3 regions of the Klebsiella variicola genome follow, and region 3 is predicted to be linked to each of the others. Evidence: predicted binding sites of a transcription regulator. Region 3 holds the regulator's gene; each other region holds the start of a gene.

Evidence for each region. Region 3 encodes CRP, which controls carbon source genes, mostly activating them, when cyclic AMP is high. Its sites were predicted from a motif close to ATGTGANNNNNNTCACAT; they were not measured.
Region 1: SP68_RS13140 (sugar transporter) is a predicted target of CRP. The motif match lies at 4,446-4,463, and genes of this name have one in related genera.
Region 2: cdd (cytidine deaminase) is a predicted target of CRP. The motif match lies at 5,451-5,468, and genes of this name have one in related genera.

The regions. Positions count from the first base shown of each region.
Region 1 covers NZ_CP010523.2:2,779,664-2,786,937, forward strand. Annotated here, with positions in the region: gene SP68_RS13115 (sodium:solute symporter family protein) at 1-1,167, shown strand, start outside; gene SP68_RS13120 (sialidase family protein) at 1,171-2,337, shown strand; gene SP68_RS13125 (NanQ anomerase/TabA/YiaL family protein) at 2,334-2,807, shown strand; gene SP68_RS13130 (SDR family NAD(P)-dependent oxidoreductase) at 2,804-3,481, shown strand; gene SP68_RS13135 (PhzF family phenazine biosynthesis protein) at 3,545-4,336, opposite strand; gene SP68_RS13140 (sugar transporter) at 4,538-5,737, shown strand; gene SP68_RS13145 (MarC family NAAT transporter) at 5,808-6,476, opposite strand; gene marR (multiple antibiotic resistance transcriptional regulator MarR) at 6,738-7,172, shown strand; gene marA (MDR efflux pump AcrAB transcriptional activator MarA) at 7,192-7,274, shown strand, end outside.
Region 2 covers NZ_CP010523.2:1,645,596-1,652,869, forward strand. Annotated here, with positions in the region: gene mglA (galactose/methyl galactoside ABC transporter ATP-binding protein MglA) at 1-754, shown strand, start outside; gene mglC (galactose/methyl galactoside ABC transporter permease MglC) at 770-1,780, shown strand; gene SP68_RS07840 (helix-turn-helix transcriptional regulator) at 1,822-2,268, opposite strand; gene SP68_RS29190 (HipA domain-containing protein) at 2,265-2,915, opposite strand; gene SP68_RS29195 (hypothetical protein) at 2,848-3,369, opposite strand; gene sanA (outer membrane permeability protein SanA) at 3,484-4,215, opposite strand; gene cdd (cytidine deaminase) at 4,508-5,392, opposite strand; gene SP68_RS07865 (CidB/LrgB family autolysis modulator) at 5,521-6,216, opposite strand; gene SP68_RS07870 (CidA/LrgA family protein) at 6,206-6,610, opposite strand; gene dusC (tRNA dihydrouridine(16) synthase DusC) at 6,969-7,274, shown strand, end outside.
Region 3 covers NZ_CP010523.2:409,847-417,120, forward strand. Annotated here, with positions in the region: gene argD (bifunctional acetylornithine/succinyldiaminopimelate transaminase) at 1-927, shown strand, start outside; gene SP68_RS01835 (YccS/YhfK family putative transporter) at 917-2,995, opposite strand; gene crp (cAMP-activated global transcriptional regulator CRP) at 3,047-3,679, opposite strand; gene SP68_RS01845 (OsmC family protein) at 3,986-4,390, shown strand; gene SP68_RS01850 (phosphoribulokinase) at 4,446-5,315, opposite strand; gene SP68_RS01855 (YheU family protein) at 5,352-5,570, opposite strand; gene SP68_RS01860 (hydrolase) at 5,567-6,526, opposite strand; gene SP68_RS01865 (ABC transporter ATP-binding protein) at 6,791-7,274, opposite strand, start outside.

The DNA.
Region 1 (7,274 bases), 2.4 Mb from region 3:
GTGCTGGGGGCAGCCATCGGCTTTCCGCTGTTCGGTTTAATCCTGGTGAAACGCATCTATAACACCGGAAAAATTACCATTTCCGGCGCCATCGCTGAAAAATATGGCAACAGTACCAAAAATATTATCTCCCTGATTATGATTTATGCGCTGCTGCTGGTTAACGTGGGCAACTACGTCAGCGGTGCCGCAGCCATCTCCACCGTATTAAAAGTGAATTTACCGGTAGCCGCCTTTATTACCGCCATTGTGAGTACCTTTTATTTCGCGTTCGGCGGCATGAAGGGCGTCGCGTGGGTCACCATGTTACACAGCGCGTTGAAATACGCCGGTCTGCTGATCATTCTGGGTTTTGCCCTGTCCAAAACCGGCGGCTTCTCGCCGATGATGGAGAAGATGCCGGATTATTACTGGACATGGGATGGCAACATTGGTGCTGGCACGATCTTCGCCTGGCTCATCGGCACTATCGGCTCCATTTTTTGCACCCAGTTTGTCATTCAGGCCATTAGCTCAACCAAAGACGTTCGGTCAGCGAAACGCTCCACCTGGATCGCCTTCTTTTTCTGCCTGCCTATCGCCTTTGCCATCGCCATTATCGGCGTCGCGGCGAAATACCTGCATCCCGAGATCAACAGCCTGTATGCCCTCCCGGTCTTTCTGCAGGACATGAACCCGTGGCTGGCAGGTCTGGTGACAACGTCACTTGTGGCATCGATTTTCGTCAGCGTAAGTACCGTAGCCCTGGCCATTGCCTCGCTGGTGGTGAAGGATTTTTACGTACCATGGCGCAACCCAACGCCGGACCAGGAGTTCAGAGCCACACGCTGGGCGTCGCTCATTATCGGCTTCCTGCCGCTGATCTTTGTGCTGCTGGTACCGGAGGTGCTGAAACTCTCCTTCTTTACCCGCGCCATTCGCCTCTCCATTACCGTGGTGGCGGTCATCGCCTTCTATGCCCCCTTCTTCAGAAGCACTCGGGGCGCGAATGCCGGCCTGATCGGCGCCTGTGTGGTGACGTCCGTCTGGTATTTACTCGGCGACCCGTTCGGCATCAATAACATGTATGTCGCCCTGGCAACCCCGGCCATCATCATGGTGATTGACCGCCTGATCCCAAATAAATCACAACCATCCCCCGCCCCAGTTGAGCAACGTGGAGTATAAAACATGACCGTAATTCCGCCTTTTGACGGCGTCATTCGCCAACACCAGCAAGATGAACACATCGCATGGGCAATGCTTCCCTGCGCCTGCCCGCAGAACCATGCCGCCAATCTGCTGCCGCTGGATGACGGCAGCCTGATGTGCGTCTGGTTTGGCGGCTCCCAGGAGGGAAAAGCCGATATCTCTATCTGGGGATCGCGGTTAGCCCCCGGCAGTGACCGCTGGAGTGAGGCAGTCAAGCTATCTGATGATCCAGACCGCTCAGAACAAAACCCGGTGCTATTTCAGGCGCCCGATAACGTGCTGTGGCTGTTGTGGACAGCGCAATTTGCCGGAAACCAGGATACCGCCATTGTGCGCTACCGCCTCTCCCACGATGGCGGACGAAGCTGGGGGGCCATCGATACGCTGCTGGATCAACCGGGTACCTTTATTCGCCAGCCAATAAGCGTTATGTCTGACGGCAACTGGCTGCTGCCGGTCTTTTACTGCCGTACCGAACCCGGCGAGAAATGGGTGGGTAACAATGACGTCAGCGCGGTGAAGATCTCTTCAGACTGCGGAAAAAGCTGGCGTGACGTGGCGGTCCCGGAGAGCCTGGGTTGTGTCCATATGAGTATCACTCCGCTTCCGGACGGCAGACTGGCAGCCTTCTTCCGCAGCCGCTGGGCGGATCATATCTGGTTCAGCCAGTCCAGCGACCAGGGAGAGAGCTGGTCTGCGCCGGTACCGACGACGCTTCCGAACAACAACTCGTCCATTCAGGCGACCACCCTGGACAATGGCGAACTGGCGCTGGTGTTCAATAATATGAGCGCCGCCGGCGCCACGGAACGCCGCGCCTCGCTGTATGATGAAATTGCTGACGACGATGGCCGTAGGGAGCCGGAAGCGACCGGGAAAAGCGCCTTCTGGGGCGCACCACGCGCGCCGATGACCGTCGCTATTTCAGCCGATGGTGGTGAAAGCTGGCCGTGGCTGCGCAATCTCGATGAGGGTGACGGCTACTGCATGACCAATAATTCGGAGCAGAAGCTGAACCGGGAGTTCTCCTACCCCAGCATCAAACAGGGAGCAGACGGTAATTTGCATATCGCCTACACCTGGTATCGCCAGGCGATCAAGTATGTTCGTGTCTCGCCACAGTGGGTAAAAGGAGAAAGCGCATGATTATCGGTAATCTGCAGGCGCTGCAGCAGGCTGGTCTGCCGCCGGCGTTAAAGCAGCTATTGAGCAGCGAGGCCTGTTCGCTGGCTGCCCTCAGTGCCAGAGAGAATGGCCGCTTCCAGCCCGACGGTGCGCCGTGGTTCTGCACCCTCAGCGTGGTGCAAACCCAGCCTGCGGCCGAGCGGCATACGGAATATCATCGCCAGTGGGCGGATATTCAGGTCATCCTGGCCGGCGAGGAGCGGATCCAAGCGGGCATGGCTCCCGCGATGCGCCCGGAAGATAATGAGCTTAAGCCCGACCTCTATATATGTCAGCCGGCCCCGGAGAGTGTCTCTATTCTGCTGCGTCCCGGCGACTTCGCGGTCTTTTACCCCGGCGAACCGCACCAGGCGCTGTGTGCGGTTTCGACGCCAGCGCCGGTCAGAAAGGCGGTATTCAAAATCCCCGCTGAGATGCTGGAGGCGCGATGAAGCGGGCAATGGTAACCGGGGCCAGCTCCGGGATCGGCGCCGCAGTGGTGAGGCAGTTGCTGGCGGACGGCTGGCAGGTGATCGGCATGAGCCGTTCGCTGCCGCCCTTCTCACAGCCGAACTTTCGCCATCTGATGGTCGACGTCAGCCAACGCAGCGCGCTGCTGGCGGCGCTGGAGCAGATTGAGCCCCCTCAGGCCATCATTCACGCCGCGGGTTCAATGGCGGCCGCCACTCTGGGCAATCTGGACCCTCAGCGCAGCGAGTCGCTGTGGCGTTTACACGTCGATGCGGCTCAGACATTGGTCAATCACTTCGCCCCGACCATGGGGCCAGGCGGGAGGATCGTTCTGCTGGGAAGCCGTACGTCACGAGGCGCCGCTGGTCGCTCGCAGTATGCGGCCACCAAAGCCGCGCTGGTCGCTCTCGCCAGGAGCTGGGCGGCAGAGCTGGCGCCTGCCGGGGTGACGGTCAACGTCGTGGCTCCCGGGGCAACCGATACGCCGATGCTTCATCAGCCAGGCAGAGAAAGTTCCCCGCCGCGGCTTCCGCCGCTTGGGCGACTCATTACTCCGCAGGAAGTGGTCTCTCTGGTGAGCTGGTTGCTGAGCGAGGGCGCATCGGCGATGACCGGACAGGAGCTGGTGATGTGTGGCGGCGCATCGCTGGGCTGATGCTATGTCGCCCCGGGGAGCGGAAGTAGATTACCGCTCCCCGGGGCGATGCGGTGGCGATGATTAACGCAGGTAAACCGTTCCGCGCAGATAGGTGGTGGCCTGGCCGCTAATCAGCACCCTGTCGCCCTGCCACTGGCAGCGCAGGTCGCCGCCGCGGGCGGAGACCTGGCGCGCCATCATGGTGGTTTTCCCCAGCTTTTCGCCCCACCAGGGGATCAGCATGCTGTGGGCGGAGCCGGTCACCGGATCCTCTGGCACCCCTTCTCCCGGGCAGAAGAAGCGGCTGACAAAGTCATACTCCTCATCCGGCGCGCTGACGCAGATCATTTTGCCGAGCTTCTGCAGACGTGCCATATCGGTCTGCACCGCTTCAACCTGCTGGCGATCCGCCAGCACGACCAGATAATCACGCCCTTCCCGCACCTCGACGGCAGACTCAAGCCCCAGTCCGGCCAGCAGATCCGCCGGCGGGTTGTCCACCGGGGTGGTCGTCCACGCCGGGAAGTCGAGCGTCAGCCAGTCGCCGCTGCGGGTCACCCGCAGTTCACCGACAAAACGGGTGCTGAAGGTAATCGTCGCCGAGGGATGGTCAAGATACTCGAAAATAACATGCGCCGTCGCCAGGGTGGCGTGGCCGCAGAGGTTGATCTCGCCCAGCGTGGTAAACCAGCGCAGCTCATAGCCTTCGTCGGTGTGGACGAAAAACGCCGTTTCGGACTGGTTATGCTGTTGGGCCATTTTCAGCAATACATCGTCCGCTAACCACTCGCTGAGCGGGCAAACGGCCGCGGCATTACCGCCAAAGTTTTTATCGCTGAAGGCATCGACCAGATAAAATTGAATTTCCTGCATACACTGTCCTTACTTTTTTTACTTTCCTTCAACATGACATAAAAGCGCTCCCCTGACACTATCCATAGCAAAATTAATTGCTTAACCGCGGCCAGCCACTTGCAGCGAAATGAGATGCAGATCACAAAATGATTGTCTTTTCGCCAGTAATCGTTTTAAGATCACCGTCACATCTTCCCTTGAATCACCCGTCCAGAGCTTATGACTACGAATACGGTCTCACGCAAGGTAGCGTGGCTACGTGTCGTGACGTTGGCCATCGCCGCGTTTATTTTTAACACCACAGAATTCGCCCCTGTCGGTCTGCTGTCCGATATTGCCGGCAGCTTCGGCATGGAAACCGCCCAGGTGGGCATGATGCTCACCATTTATGCGTGGGTGGTGGCGCTGATGTCGCTGCCGTTTATGCTGCTGACCAGCAAAATGGAGCGCCGGCGGCTGCTCATCGGCCTGTTTATTCTGTTTATTGCCAGCCACGTTCTGTCGTTTTTTGCGTGGAGTTTTGACGTCCTGGTGATTAGCCGCATTGGCATCGCTTTTGCGCATGCGGTTTTCTGGTCGATTACCTCAGCGCTGGCCATCCGTATGGCGCCGCCTGGCAAACGGGCGCAGGCGCTGAGCCTGATCGCCACCGGTACAGCCCTGGCGATGGTGTTCGGTATTCCGATTGGCCGCATCATCGGCCAGTATTTTGGCTGGCGAATGACCTTCCTGGCGATTGGCCTCGGCGCGTTAGCCACCCTTGCCTGTCTGGTAAAACTGCTGCCGACGCTACCGAGCGAACATTCTGGCTCGCTGAAAAGCCTGCCGGTGCTGTTCCGCCGCCCGGCGCTGGTCAGCGTTTATATTCTGACCGTGGTGGTGGTGACCGCCCACTATACCGCCTACAGCTATATCGAGCCCTTTGTCCAGACGGTGGCGGGCCTGAGCGGCAACTTTGCTACCGTGCTGCTGTTGATCCTCGGCGGGGCCGGTATTATCGGCAGCATTCTGTTCGGTAAGCTCGGCAACCAGCACGCTTCCGGGCTGATTAGCATCGCTATCGGCCTGCTGCTGGCCTGCCTGCTGTTGCTCCTGCCTGCCTCGGACAATGCACATCATCTGATGCTGCTCAGTATCTTCTGGGGCGTGGCGATCATGATTATCGGCCTCGGTATGCAGGTAAAAGTGCTGGCTTCCGCGCCGGATGCCACCGACGTCGCCATGTCCCTGTTCTCGGGCATCTTTAATATTGGTATTGGCGCTGGCGCGCTGGTGGGCAGCCAGGTGAGTCTGCATCTGTCGATGGCTTCCATCGGCTACATCGGTGCCATCCCGGCGCTGGCCGCGCTGGTATGGTCTCTGATGATCTTCCGCCGCTGGCCGGTATCGCTGGAAGACCATCAACCGCACCACTCCTGAGTTACCGCGATAAAAAAGCCTGCCGGCATGGCTACCGGCAGGCTGTTGTCTCTCATCCCATCCGGGGCGATCAGGGGTGCCAGGTCGAAATGATCTCCAGCACGCCATTAATAATAAACTGCACGCCCATACAGACCAGCAGGAAGCCCATCAGCCGCGAAATGGCCTCGATGCCGCCTTTGCCTACCAGACGCATAATCGCGCCGGAACTGCGCAGACAAGCCCACAGAATCACCCCTAACAGCAAAAAGATGATCGGCGGCGCCGCCAGTACCACCCACTCCGGGAAGTCCACGCCGTGCTTAACGGTCGAGGCGGAGCTAATAATCATCGCGATGGTTCCCGGACCGGCGGTGCTTGGCATCGCCAGCGGCACAAAGGCGATATTGGCGGTCGGTTCATCCTGCAGTTCTTCCGATTTGATCTTCGCTTCCATCGAATCGTGGGCTTTTTGCTGGGGGAACAGCATGCGGAAACCGATAAAGGCCACAATCAATCCCCCGGCGATACGCAGCCCAGGTATTGATATGCCGAATGTATTCATCACCACCTGACCGGCATACCACGACACCATCAGAATGGCGAACACATACACCGATGCCATCAACGCCTGCTTGTTCCGCTCGGCGTTGTTCATATTGCCCGCCAGGCCGAGGAACAGCGCCACGGTTGTGAGTGGGTTTGCCAGCGGTAAAAGCACCGCCAGGCCAAGCCCTATTGCTTTAAACAAATCGAACATAGTTAATTAAAGTCCCGTTAATATTCATTTTTTAAGTATTGTTTCGTTCCGTGAGTATACCGGCTTCGACACTTTCGCCGCCAGCCTGCTGATAAACCACTTCCGCTAAAAATTAACAAGCGTTAGCAAAACCACAAACAGTGACCCACGTCAGATTTTTTTATTTTAGCAAATCGTGGCATCGGCCAATTCATAATGTTGACTTATGATTGCCTGGGCAATAGTATCACCTGCAACTAATTACTTGCCTGGGCAACCATCATGAAAAGTACCAGCGACCTGTTTAATGAAATGATCCCGTTGGGCCGCTTGATCCAGATGGTTAACCAGAAAAAAGATCGCCTGCTCAACGACTACCTCTCACCCATGGATATTACCGCGACCCAGTTTCGCGTGCTCTGTTCCATTCGTTGCGAGGTATGTATTACCCCCGTTGAGCTGAAAACCGTGCTTTCCGTCGACCCGGGCGCGATGACGCGTATGCTCGACCGCCTGGCGTGCAAAGGCTGGATTGAACGGTTACCCAACCCCGCTGACAAGCGCGGCGTGCTGGTGCAGTTGACACCGGACGGCGCAGCCCTTTGCGAGCAGTGTCATCAGGTTGTGGGTCAGAAGTTACACCAGGAGTTAACAAAAAATCTGTCGGCGGACGAAGTCGTCGCGCTTGAGCAACTACTCAAGAAGGTCCTGCCGTAAAATAAGAAGAGGTAAGATGATGTCCAGACGTAATAATGACGCCATCACTATCCATAGTATTTTGTCGTGGATCGAGGATAACCTGGAATCGCCCCTGTCGCT
Region 2 (7,274 bases), 1.2 Mb from region 3:
TCGCGAAAATACCCCGGGAGAAGTGATCCTCCAGGTGCGCAATCTCACCTCGCTGCGTCAACCCTCCATTCGCGATGTCTCCTTTGATCTGCATAAGGGCGAAATTCTCGGTATCGCCGGCCTGGTAGGCGCTAAACGCACCGACATCGTGGAGACCCTGTTCGGGATCCGTGAGAAGGCCAGCGGCACCATCACCCTGCACGGTAAGAAGATCAACAACCACAGCGCCAACGAGGCGATTAACCACGGTTTTGCACTGGTGACCGAGGAGCGGCGCTCCACCGGGATTTATGCCTATCTGGATATCGGTTTTAACTCGCTGATCTCCAATATTAAGAAATATAAAAACAGCATCGGCTTGCTGGATAACTCGCGAATGAAGAGCGACACCCAGTGGGTTATTGACTCGATGCGCGTTAAAACCCCCGGCCAGCATACGCAGATCGGTTCGCTTTCCGGTGGTAACCAGCAAAAGGTCATTATAGGCCGCTGGCTGCTGACCCAGCCGGAGATCCTGATGCTGGATGAGCCAACGCGCGGTATCGACGTCGGCGCCAAATTCGAGATCTACCAGCTGATTGCCGAGCTGGCTAAAAAAGACAAAGGGATCATTATTATTTCTTCCGAAATGCCGGAACTGCTGGGGATTACCGACCGCATTCTGGTGATGAGCAATGGCCTTGTCGCGGGCATTGTAGAGACTAAAACCACCACGCAAAACGAAATACTGCGTCTTGCGTCATTGCACCTTTAAGATCAGGGGCTTCACATGAGTGCGTTAAATAAAAAGAGTTTTCTCACTTACCTGAAAGAGGGTGGGATCTATGTCGTCCTTCTGGTCCTGTTGGCCATTATTATTTTCCAGGATCCGACATTTTTAAGTCTGCTCAACCTGAGTAATATTCTGACCCAGTCTTCGGTGCGTATTATTATTGCCCTGGGCGTGGCCGGACTTATCGTCACGCAGGGGACCGACCTCTCCGCCGGCCGTCAGGTGGGACTGGCGGCGGTGATTGCCGCCACCATGCTGCAGGCGGTGGATAATGCCAACAAGGTGTTCCCGGATATGGCGACCATGCCGATCCCGTTGGTGATCCTGCTGGTGTGCGCCATCGGGGCGGTCATCGGCCTGATTAACGGGATCGTCATCGCCTACCTGAACGTGACGCCGTTTATTACCACCCTCGGCACTATGATCATCGTGTACGGCATTAACTCGCTGTACTACGACTTCGTGGGCGCGTCGCCGATCTCCGGTTTTGACAGCCACTTCTCCCATTTTGCCCAGGGGTTTGTGGCGCTGGGCTCGTTCCGCCTGTCCTACATTACCTTCTACGCGCTGATTGCCGTCTTCTTTGTCTGGATCCTGTGGAACAAGACGCGCTTTGGTAAAAACATCTTCGCTATCGGCGGTAACCCGGAAGCGGCGAAAGTCTCCGGGGTTAACGTGGCGTTGAACCTGCTGATGATCTATGCCCTCTCCGGGGTGTTCTACGCCTTCGGCGGCCTGCTGGAAGCCGGGCGTATCGGCTCGGCGACCAATAACCTCGGCTTTATGTACGAACTGGACGCCATCGCCGCCTGTGTGGTGGGCGGCGTATCGTTCAGCGGCGGGGTAGGGACCGTATTCGGCGTGGTGACAGGGGTGATTATCTTCACCGTCATCAACTACGGCCTGACCTATATCGGCGTCAACCCTTACTGGCAGTACATTATTAAGGGGGCGATTATTATCTTCGCCGTGGCGCTGGACTCCCTGAAATACGCCCGTAAGAAATAAGATTGAACGCATCAAAAACCCGCGCCTGGCGCGGGTTTTTACTATTTAAATAGAGAAGAAATAAGTGTTTTAGAAATAGGGACGAGTCCTGTTTCAAGGCCAAACGGCTTATAGATTTTATTAATGATCTCGGCAGAATAATTGCCTTTATCATTTTCCACATCAGATAAGGTCTTACGAGAGACATCCACTAGCCGGGCATATTCATCCTGGCGTAAACCCAGAACTTCTACTCTCAGTTTTTTCAGGGCCTCTCCCTGGCTGATGGCGCCTAGCATGATGTCATAGATAATGGCGTGAATGACCGCCTGACGATCGACCGTTTTGACTTTTTTTAAACCAGCCGAGACGCGTTGTCTGCTTATCTCTGAACGAGCTTTTTTTTCCGTAGCCGTTACCCCGGTGGCGGGTAGGGATGGTGGGTTATCCGCCCGCAGCCTGGCTAAGGTATTTTGGATTTCTGTTTCTTTTTTATTCAGGGTCTTCATAACAGCCCCCAGCGAGCGAGTTTGTCAGGTATAAATTTAAAACCAATTGATGGCATTTCCAGAATCTGAACAGGAACGCCGCGTACTTTAAGACGGGATGGTAAATCAACGAGTTGAGATGCGGTTTCACTTAAAGCATTAAGCAATGTGTCAGGGGTGATCCATTCAGCCAAAGCTTGTGCGATGGCGCCAAAGTTATATTCGCCTCCTGATTCGCAGGCTAATGACCACTTCATCGTGCGCGGTATACCTTCCGGGTCGGCTTTCATTGGTGCAAAATCGTAGATTGGCGCAAGGATAATTTCATTATCTGCTTTCATAAATGCAGTATTACGTCCATGGTTATCACTATTGCCAAAAATAATGTTTAATAAGTCTCGACGTACCCAATCGATGATAAATCCTTGAACATCAAAGCGATAATTCTGTACTCTTACCATATTACTGGATGTGATCTTTTCGATTAGGATCCGCAACGTGGTTTCATGATCAAGTATCGTCGCTGGCGCTTTTTGTAACAGAGAATAGACTGACTCCATTCCCAATCTCATTATCCGGCCATCACCGTCTCTTCTGATATCAAATCGCGGCAACCAGAGAGAGGGATAATGTAGCCCCTCCTGCTGCGGCTCCTCGTTCCTGGTCATAGTCGAGAAAATCACTGGCACGATTCATGACATCAGTGACAGAGAACGTTTTACTGCTTGCCAGACTATCCCAGTCCGGCACCGAGTCTTTAATGCGTAAATTTCCCACTGGCGACATCGTGCCGAATTTGAGCAAGATGAAATTCTGCTGGCCCTGAGGAAGTTCACTGATATCTAAAAAGTTAACCCAGTAACGTCGGCTGGCGCCGCTTGGAATGATATCGTCTATAAATCTTAACCATCCAGGATTTCCGTGATCCTCAAAATAAAGCGAAACGGGATGGTTGAGCGACACGGCGTGATAGTCATCGCGTTCCAGAAAGTCGATGGCGTAATCGGTAAGATAGTCGATTTGTGTTGTAAACCAGTCCCCTTGCTCACTACCGGGGAATTTTATCAACGCAATGTCTTGCCACTCCGCATTGAGAAAGGCTTGTACCGTTAATGTTTCCATCTCGCCCTCCAAAAAGGATGATGAGTGAAATATTACGCATTAAAGAGCATTCATGCAATTAACGTTACTTATAATACGCATTGTTTTGGCATCGCATGATTAATGCATCTTATATCACTCATTGGCGGGTTTTGTGTTTTTCTGCAGTTCCAGCAGCTGCTCCGGAGTGACTGCCGGGTAGGACTGGGCGTCATCCGGTACGTCATGCTGTTGAGCCGGAATCGGGATGAGAGGGCCGAGAAAGCGCGGTTCCCGTTTGAAGATATAGAGGTCCGCCAGCGCGCCAAAGCGGGCGCCGAACTCGCGCAGCCGCACGCTCCACATATCCTTCGGCGACGGCACCGCGTAGCACTGGGCCTGGATCCCCATATGCAGGGCGATAAACAGCGCCCGTTCGCAGTGGAAGCGCTGGGTGATGATAATGAAGTCGTTGGTATCGAACACTTTGCGGGTGCGGACAATCGAGTCGAGCGTACGGAAGCCGGCATAGTCCAGCACGATATCGGCAGGATCGACGCCGCCTTTAATCAGGTCCCGACGCATGGTCATCGGTTCATTGTAGCTTTGCAGAGCATTATCGCCGCTCAGCAGCAGATAGTTGACCTTGCCGCTGTTGTAGGCGTTCAGCGCGCCCTGGATGCGGTAGCGGTAATACTGATTGATGACGCCGGTGCGGTAATATTTGGCGGTGCCCAGCACCACGCCGACCTGACGGTAGGGCAGGTCCTGCAGCTCATCATAGATATAGGGCGCGGTTTTCCAGCTCATCCAGCGGTCAAGGCCCAGCACGGTCAACAGCAGCAGGCCGAGCAGGACTAACAGGCTGTAGAACACACGCTTTAACATGAACTTGGCTCAATAATAGACAACGGAGTCTTCAGGCTACTTTACCCGCCGGGTAAGCGCAAGAAACCCGCGTTTGATTGCGGGGATTTTCAGCAATATAGACAGATCGCCGAACGCAGGTCGGGTAAGGCGTGAGCCGACACCCGGCATAGAGATCTTCAGCTCGCCATGGCGCGAACCGTAGGTCGGGTAAGCGTAGCGCCACCCGACAACATCTCGGTATATCAGGTCGACGGTATATCAGGTCGGCCGGATAAGGCGAAACCGTCATCCGGCAATCTGCTCAGGCTGATCAACCTAACAGGACGCGCTCGATATTCTGGCAGCCCAGCGCCTTCAGGGTTGCGACGGTGGCATCCCACTGGATCAGCGCCGCGTCGGCTTTCTCCGCGAGGATTGCCCGCTGGATAGCGGGATAATCATAGCCGTTGAGGCTCAGGAGATTCAGCGCCCCCTGCAGCGGCGGCAGCGTCGGATTGAACGCCGCGTTTTCCGCATAGCTGCCGCTGAAAATGGTGCCGTCTTTCAGCTCCAGCGCCACGCCGGAGGGCGAGTGGCTGTAGGGCGCATGGCAGCGGTTGGCGGCCTGAATGGCTGCCTGGGTCAGGGCATCGCCGCTCACCGGGAAGCCATGGTCCTGTGCATCCATCAGCAGGGTTTTGATCTCCAGATCTTTCGGACCAAAGGCGTCCGGCAGATAGTGCTCCAGGGCATGCGCTTCGCGGCCCGGCAGATGAATGCGCAGCGCCAGTCCGCTGTTCAGTTCGTTCATAAACTGACGGCAATGGCCGCACGGCGTGTAGTTCACCGTAATAGCGCGCAGGGAGGTCTCGCCGCGCAGCCAGGCGTGGCTGATGGCGCTCTGTTCGGCGTGAACGGTCTGCTGCATGGTCGCGCCGAGAAATTCCATATTGCCGCCAAAGTACCAGCGGCCGCTGACGCCGCGGGCGATCGCCCCGACGTTAAAATGAGAAAGGTCGGCGCGCGCGCAGGCGGCAGCAAGCGGCAGTAGCGCAAAGGCCAGCGCGTCTTCGTCCAGACCTGTCGCCTGCTGCAGCGTCGCCACCTGATCGGCTTCGAGCAGCGCCGGGAAGTGCGGGTCGGCGAGCATCGGGGCGATGGCCGCCTGCAGGTCTGCTGCCAGAGTCGTCAAAGCAGCTTGAAAACGTGAGTGCATAGCGTTGCCTCATAACAATGTAATGGGAAGCCAGTGTACGGGCGTCCAGCAGTCTCATATGTGATGAATATCTCATTGTTTATGCAACTTTGATTTGTTGCATTAAAAAATGTGATTTAAATCACAATTTATCCCACCACCGCGAGGATCAGCGGAAATAAGAACGGTGCCATCAACGAGGTGATGATCCCGCACAGCACCAGCGCCAGCGAGCTAAACGCCCCTTCCTGGTAGTCCAGTTCCGCACAGCGGGCAGTGCCGAGGGCGTGCGAGGCGGTACCCATTGACAGGCCGCGTGACGCTTTGGTGCGAATGCGCATCAGGTTAAGCAGCGTATGGCCGAATACCGCGCCGAGGATGCCGACAAAAATCACGCACACGGCGCTGATAGCCGGAATACCGCCGATGCTGCCGCTGACCGCCATGGCAATTGGCGTAGTGACTGACTTAGGCAGAATAGAGGCGGCGATTTGCGGCGTGGCGCCCATCAGCAGGGCGACGGTAGTACCGGTGATCATCGCCACGCAGCTGCCGATAAAGCAGATGGTGATGATTGATTTCCAGCGCGCGCGGATCTGGTGCAGTTGCTCATACAGTGGAAAGGCCAGCGCGACCACCGCCGGCTGCAGCAGATCGTTCAGGACTTTGCTGCCGGCAAAATAACGCTCATAGGAGATCCCGGTCAGCAGCAGAAACGGAATTATAACTACCATCGCCACCAGCAGCGGGTTGAGCAGCGGGAACTTAAAGCGGGCGGCCAGCCTGCGGGCGAGAAAAAAGACGATCAGGGTTAGCGGCAGCGACCACCAGATTTCATGCATCATTTTTCTTTTCCTTTTGCCCAATCACTTTACGTTCGCCATGCACCAGGTGAGAGCTCCAGCTCACCACCACAAACACCACCAGCGTGCTGATGGCGCAGGAGATGACGACTGGCCCCAGCTGGGCGCGCAGCAGATCCCAGTATTGCATCACGCCGACGCCGATGGGCACGAACAATAGCGCCATATAGCGGATCAGGATATTGCAGCCAGGATTGACCCACTGCGGCGGCATAATTTGCAGCGCCAGCAGCACGAAGAGGATCAGCATGCCGATGATGCTGCCGGGGATAGTGATGGGCAGCAGTCCGGCGATAAAAATTCCGGCGTATAAGCAGGCGTAAATCAGGACGAAGGCCCGCAGGTACTGCCAGATAATAGTCAGCGATTTACTCATGGTAATAACCCTTGATGAAGTGCATTCATCATACAATTAATCCCTAAAATGTGCTACCGATCACATCATGAATTCTACGCATAGCGCTGATAGCGTACGGGAACAATAGCCTCTCCCGGCAGGACCCGACAGCTCGCAGCTTAGGGTATATGGAGTCCCACGCTACCTTTTTGAACGAGGCGCGGCAAATAAAGGCGGCATGAGACGCCGCAGACTCCTGTAAAGCATAGAGATTATCTCCTCGCTTTGCCGCATTCGCCGAACGGGGAATGGCGTACGGCAGGCCGGACGCATTGAGCGCTTTCCACCAATGCCTGGAGGCGCTACCATAGCGCCTCTTTTTTTTCCGGATAACGATATGCGTGTTCTACTGGCGCCGATGGAAGGCGTGCTCGATTCGCTGGTGCGCGAGCTGCTGACCGAGGTTAACGATTACGATCTGTGCATCACCGAATTTCTGCGCGTGGTGGATCAACTGCTGCCGGTAAAATCGTTCTACAGGCTGTGCCCGGAACTGCATCATCAGAGCCGCACGCCGTCCGGCACCCGCGTGCGCGTCCAGCTGCTGGGACAATATCCCGAGTGGCTGGCGGAAAACGCCGCCCGCGCGGTGGAGCTGGGGTCGTGGGGGGTGGATTTAAACTGCGGCTGTCCGTCTAAGCTG
Region 3 (7,274 bases):
GCCGAGCGCGTGGTGTTTATGAACTCCGGTACGGAAGCCAATGAAACGGCCTTTAAGCTGGCGCGTCACTATGCGGTGACCCGCCATAGCCCGTATAAAACCAAAATCATTGCCTTCCATAATGCCTTCCATGGCCGCTCCCTGTTTACCGTTTCCGTCGGTGGGCAGCCGAAGTACTCCGATGGTTTCGGCCCGAAACCGGCGGATATTGTCCATATTCCCTTCAACGACCTGCAGGCGGTAAAAGCGGTGATGGATGACCACACTTGCGCAGTGGTGGTGGAGCCGATTCAGGGCGAAGGCGGCGTGACGGCAGCGACGCCGGCCTTCCTGCAGGGGCTGCGTGAGCTGTGCGATCAGCACCAGGCGCTGTTAGTCTTTGATGAAGTGCAGTGCGGTATGGGGCGTACCGGATCGCTGTTCGCCTATATGCATTACGGTGTGACGCCGGATATTCTGACCAGCGCCAAAGCGCTCGGCGGCGGCTTCCCGGTCAGCGCCATGCTGACCACCCATGAGATCGCCAGCGCCTTCCATGCGGGTTCCCATGGCTCAACCTACGGCGGCAACCCGCTGGCCTGCGCGGTCGCCAACGCCGCCTTCGATCTAATCAATACCCCGGCGGTGCTGGATGGCGTGAGCGCGAAGCGCGAACTGTTCGTCAAACACCTGCAGCAGCTGGATGCTGAATTTGATCTGTTCAGTGATATTCGCGGGATGGGCCTGCTGATTGGCGCCGAACTCAAGCCGCAGCACAAGGGCCGCGCGCGTGATTTCCTCTATGCCGCTGCGCAAGCCGGCGTCATGGTGCTCAACGCCGGGCCGGACGTGATGCGTTTTGTTCCCTCGCTGATCATCGACGAGCAGGATATTGCCGAGGGGATGGCGCGTTTTGCCCAGGCAGTGGCAAAGGTGATTAACGGCTGATTTTCCGCAGCCAGATGCCATGATGCGGCCGCTGACGCCATGCTACTGACGATATGGTATGCATGGTGTTCAGATGGCCCAGAATGCGTTGCAGGTGCTGCTCCAGGGTACTTAACGGACCGTTCGGCACCTCTGTTTCCGGCGACTCCAGAATATTGGCATCCCCTGCGCTGCCGGGACCATCGCTGTCCAGCCGCTGCTGGCAGCGTTGCAAGGCAATCTCACAAGATTCGAGATAGCGCTGGGCAAGATCCGGGGTGAGCATCGTATGCTCCCGGGCCAGGGTGGTCATAGCGTTGATGTGTTCGACGATAAACTGACTGTGCGTCACCCACAGCTTCATATCTTCCAGGTAGTGGGTATTAAAACCGGGCTCCTGCATCGCCTGATTCAGGGAGTTGTAGAGCGCGTTATGCGCCTGGTTGACGCGCATGCGTTGATAGGCCAGCGCGGGGGCTTTTGGATCGGCGCTGAGGATCAGGCGAATCGCCTGCTGGTCGGCCTCCAGCGCATCGTGGGCGTTTTTTTTCAGCAGGCCGCTCTGCCACTGCGGCCACAGCCAGACCATCCCGCCGAAGGCGATCAGGCAGCCGATAAGCGTGTCGATAAGCCGGGCGACAATAAACTGTTCGCCGTTGAGCGTCAGCAGTTGCAGGGTATACACCGCCGTCACCGTAAAGCCTACCATCGCCCAGCCATAGTGTTTACGGATGATCAGATAGCTGAGCAGGGTAATCAGCAGCATGCCACTCAGGGTATAGCTCTCCGGAACGTGAAAGTGCAAGGTTAGCCCGGCGATGACCAGGCCGGCGAGCGTTCCCGCCGCCCGGTGAACAATTCGCACCCGCGTGGCGCCGTAGCCGTTTTGCGTGACGAAGAGCACCGTCATCAGGATCCAGTAGGGCTTCGGCAAATGCAGGGCGTTGCCCATCAGGCTGGCGACGCTCAGCATGACGCTGATGCGCGCGGCATTGCGCAGTGCGGGTGATTTCAGCGACAGATAGTTCTTTAGCGCGGGAAACAGCGGTAAACGACGCTCTTTGTCGGCCATCAGATCCCGGGCATACAGGGGGCGCTGGGTATGCAGCACCCGGGCGATACGGCTAAAGTGCCAGGCGCAGAACTGACCGACCGGGTTGTCCGGATGCTGGCGGGCGATCTTTTCCAGAGCCTCAATCTGTTTATCCATCTGAAAACGCTGCGGAAAGCGATGATAGAGAATATCATCCGCCAGCACGCGCAGGCGGGCAGCGACGGTTTGCGCATTCCAGCGGATCACCGCTTCGGCATGGCTGCGTTCCACCAGCTTTTGTACCTCTTCTGGCTGATGCAGGCTAACCGAAATATGTTCCTGTAGATCCAGCCCAACCTGGAACGCCCGCAGCAGACGCTTGTGGTCGTTGCGTTGGTTGGCGGCCAGCATATGCATCTGCTGATAGCACTGGGTAATCAGGTCGACTACCTTCTGCTGGCGGGTGAGCAGCGGCGGCAGGGCGGTCGACGGATCGGTATGCTGGGTCAACAGACTGTATTTGGCTTCACAATAGTCAGCCAGTTCCCGGTAAAGCAGGCTGAGCGACTCCCGCAGCGGCTGTTCGCGCCACAGCCAGAACCAGAGCCAGTTAAACACGCCGTACCACAGCGTACCGAAAGCGTAGATCAGCAGTGGTTCCCAGATGGGCATATTGCCCGCCAGGCTCAGGGTAAAGATAGCGGCGATCAGCGACGCGGGCAGCAGGCGCGCGTGCAGCGAACTGATCTCCGCGGTGACGCCGAGCAATAGCGCCAGGCCGCTGAGAATAAGCGGCAGGGGAATGGCCTGAGCGAGCAGCAACTGCACCACCAGACTGCATCCGGCAAACAGACAGCCGCCGATAATCAGACGTTTGAAAAAGCGCTTATGTGGGGTATCAAGACCGGCAATGTTGCAGCAGGCGGGCACTAAGGAAAACAACAGCCCCTGCTGGAGATGGCCGAGCAGAAGACCGATGGCCACAGGCAGACACAGCACCAGCGTTTGCCGCAGTGCATAGTTGACTTCCGGGTGGTAAATCAGCCTGCGCCACATGAGGGAAAAACAAGAACGGCGTACTGCAGGAGCAATACGCCGCTTAGCAACTTAACGGGTGCCGTAGACGACGATAGTTTTACCGTGTGCGGAAATCAGGTTCTGATCTTCCAGCATTTTCAAAATACGGCCAACCGTTTCACGAGAGCAGCCGACGATCTGACCAATTTCCTGACGGGTAATTTTAATTTGCATACCGTCCGGGTGGGTCATGGCATCGGGTTGCTTCGCCAGGTTCAGCAGCGTCTGGGCGATACGGCCCGTCACGTCGAGGAAGGCGAGGTTGCCCACTTTCTCAGACGTGACCTGCAGACGGCGAGCCATTTGCGAAGAGAGGCGCATCAGAATGTCCGGGTTAACCTGGATCAGCTGACGGAATTTCTTATAAGAGATTTCGGCCACTTCACATGCGGTTTTCGCCCGTACCCAGGCGCTACGCTCCTGACCCTCTTCAAACAGGCCTAATTCACCGATGAAATCGCCCTGGTTGAGGTAGGAGAGGATCATCTCTTTACCTTCTTCATCCTTGATGAGTACAGCCACGGAGCCTTTAACGATGTAGTACAGCGTTTCTGCTTTTTCACCCTGGTGGATCAGCGTGCTCTTTGATGGGTACTTATGAATGTGGCAATGAGACAAGAACCATTCAAGGGTAGGGTCTGTTTGCGGTTTGCCAAGCACCATGCGCGGTTATCCTCTGTTATAAGCTATCTCCGGGCGCCGACACTACACGGCGTCCGGGCATGCAATCGTATTGTTTCCCTATACCTGGGAAGCTGGCTGATGATTTTTCGACAGCCCGTAATGTGAACTCCTCTGCATACATGCAGTACATCAATGTAATACTGTAGCATCCAGACTGTTTTAGCATAGCTTTCGCCGCATGTCTCCTGGTGTCTCGCTTCAGCATGACGCAGGTCGCCTTCCGTTGCGAGAATTGTTATGTGCGCGTAATCTGACAGGAAAATTGCGATACTGGAGTTAAATTTTATGCAAGCGCGTGTGAAATGGGTTGAAGGGTTAACCTTTATCGGGGAGTCCGCGTCAGGACACCAGATTCTGATGGATGGCAACTCCGGGGATAAGGCACCCAGCCCGATGGAGATGGTGCTGATGGCGGCGGGCGGTTGCAGTGCGATCGATGTGGTTTCTATTCTGCAAAAAGGTCGCCATGAGGTGACCAACTGCGAAGTGAAGCTGACGTCGGAGCGCCGCGAAGAGGCGCCGCGTCTGTTTACGCATATTAATCTGCACTTTATCGTCACCGGTAAGGCGCTGAAAGATGCCGCGGTCTCCCGGGCGGTGGATCTGTCGGCAGAGAAATACTGCTCGGTGGCGCTGATGCTGGAAAAAGCGGTGAAGATCACCCACTCCTATGAAGTGATCGAGGCGTAGTCTTCGCCTGCCGTTGTGAAGCATCTCAACCCCGGCCTGGCCGGGGTTTTTTCTGTTAGCCGATCTTGCGGCCTTCCATCAGGCGCTCGACCAGCGGCGTCATGATAAGCTCCATCGCCAGCCCCATTTTACCGCCCGGCACCACCAGCGTGTTCATGTGCGAGATAAACGACCCCTGCAGCATCGCCAGCAGCCAGGGGAAGTCGATATTCTGCAGGTTACGGAAATGGATCACCACAAAGCTCTCGTCCAGCGAGGGAATAGTTTTCGCGGCAAACGGGTTGGAAGTGTCTACCGTCGGCACGCGCTGAAAGTTGATATGGGTGCGGGAAAATTGCGGGGTAATGAAGTTGATGTAGTCTTCCATCGAGCGGACGACTGAGTCCATCACCGCCTCCCGGGAGTGGCCGCGCTCGCTGGTGTCGCGAATAAGCTTTTGGATCCACTCGAGGTTAACGATAGGCACTACGCCGACCAGCAGGTCGACATGGCTGGCGACATCATGATGCGGCGTGACAACCCCGCCGTGCAGCCCCTCATAGAACAGTACGTCTGTCGGCTCCGGCAGCGGCTGCCAGGGGGTGAAAGTCCCTGGCACCTGATTCCACGGTACGGCTTCGTCATAGGTATGCAGGTATTTCCGCGACTGGCCTTTTCCGTGGCGGCCATAGTCGATAAAGGTCTGCTCCAGCAGGCCAAAGTCGTTCGCCTCCGGGCCAAAGTAGCTGATATGTTTGCCCTGATCCCGCGCCTTGCGGATCGCCATGTCCATTTCCGGGCGGGTGTAGCGATGAAAGCTATCGCCTTCCACCTCCGCGGCGTGCAGGTTTAGCTGCGCGAAGATTTTGCGAAAGGCAAGGCTGGTGGTGGTAGTGCCCGCGCCGCTGGAGCCCGTGACGGCGATCACCGGATGTTTGGCAGACATAACAACTCCCTGGTTAAACGATGTAGTGGCGTCGCCTTAGCCGTTAAACAGCGCGCGCGGCATAATATTGACCGTCTCATGCAGTTCCGACCACACAAGGACCGCCTCTCCGCGTTTCAACTGCTGTTTTACATCGGCGACTTTATCGGCAAGTGAACGTTCATGTTCACCATAATCGGTGCCTTCACGTAACACAAAGCTTTCAATCAGGTTATCCAGCGTTTCGGGATCCAGATCCTGCCAGGGAATAATCATACGGCGACCTCCAGCCAACGGTTTAACCAGTCCGGGATGCGTCTTTCCAGCCACATCTCCGGCTTACGCAGGGTGCCGCCGACGAAACCAACGTGGCCGCCTTGCTCAGTTAATTGATACTCAACGTTCGCCGGCAGTTGCTCCTGCGGCGGTATGGAGTGGTGATCCATAAATGGATCGTCTTTCGCGTGAATGATGAGCGTTGGCTTAGTGATATCGCTGAGCCGCGGCATGGCGCTGCATTGCCGGTAATAATCCAGCGCATCGGCGAAACCATGGATTTTGGCGGTGATCATATCGTCAAATTCCCGGATGCGGCGCATCCCTTTAAGCTGGCGTAAATCGACAGGCAGTGAGCCAGGATACGCTTTCAGCTTGCGTGAGGCATTGGCTTTTAACAGATTGAGCAGATAGCGCTGATAAACCCGCGAGAAGCCCTTATCCATATGATAGCTGCAGGCTTCCAGCATAAAAGGCGCGGAGACGATCACCGCCGCATCCAGCGGGCAGCGGTCGCCTTCTTCTGCCAGCAGGCAGCCCAGCATATTGCCGCCTAGTGAATAGCCGACGGCCGCAGTCGGCGCGGGACCAAACTCGCGCTGTAGCCAGTGCAGAAACCAGGTGCCATCTTCTGTTTCGCCGGAGTGATAGATGCGGTTATTGCGGTTAGGTTCGCCGCTGCAGCCGCGGAAATGCATAACCACGCCCAGCCAGTCGCGCTGCATCGCCGCGTGGATCAGACCATGGGCGTACGGGCTGTGCAGGCTTCCTTCGAGACCATGAAAGACGACGAGGCGCGGCTTATGGCGCGCCTGATGCGGGTCTTCGCTCCAGGCCAGATCGACAAAATCGCCGTCCGGCAGCTCAAGGCGCTGCCAGTGCGGGGTAAAGCGCAATTTACGGCGGATCAGCCGCGGCAGCATGGTTTGCAGATGACGATTGCCCACGCCGCGCATCGGATGGAACTCACGCGAATCGTTTTCGGGGGGCGTCATGTCTGTGGGGATGATTTCAACCATAGCACCAGAACAATTAATAAACGTGATGATGACTATACCGCGCAGGGCGCACAGGGGTTAGCCAATATGTGGTCTTGTGGCCAGCGACGCCAGGTTACAGCAAAAACAAATCATTGATGTCACTGATGGCAGGCCATGGAGAGGGCAGAAACCCACCCTGCCAGCGGCATCGTACGCGCAGGCAGGATGAGGAAGTCAATATTAGCCTTCCTGAAGCATCTGCTCCAGCTGCTCCTGGGCCTCCAGCCAGGCCATTTCACACTCCTCCAGCCCGGACTTCGCGCTGGCCTGCTGCTGCAGGCATTCGGTTAGTTCGGCTTTACGTGAGGCGTCATAAAGCTCACTGTCGCCAAGTTTTTCTTCCGCACTGGCCAACTGCGCGTTGAGCTTGTCCATCTCTTTTTCCAGACGGGCGATCTCTTTGCGCAGCGGTTGGGTCTGGCTGCGCAGTTCCGCTTCCCGACGCTTCTGGTCCTTGCGCGCCTGCGCGCTGTTGCCGCTCTCTTTTGGCGCGTCGCTGCTCTGTGATTCCTGTTTTTGCGAGTCGCTGAGCCACTGCTGATAATCTTCCAGATCGCCGTCGAACGGCTCGACTTTACCGTCATGAACGAGGTACAGATCGTCGGTGGTGGAACGGATCAGGTGACGATCGTGCGACACGACAACCAGCGCCCCTTCAAAGTCG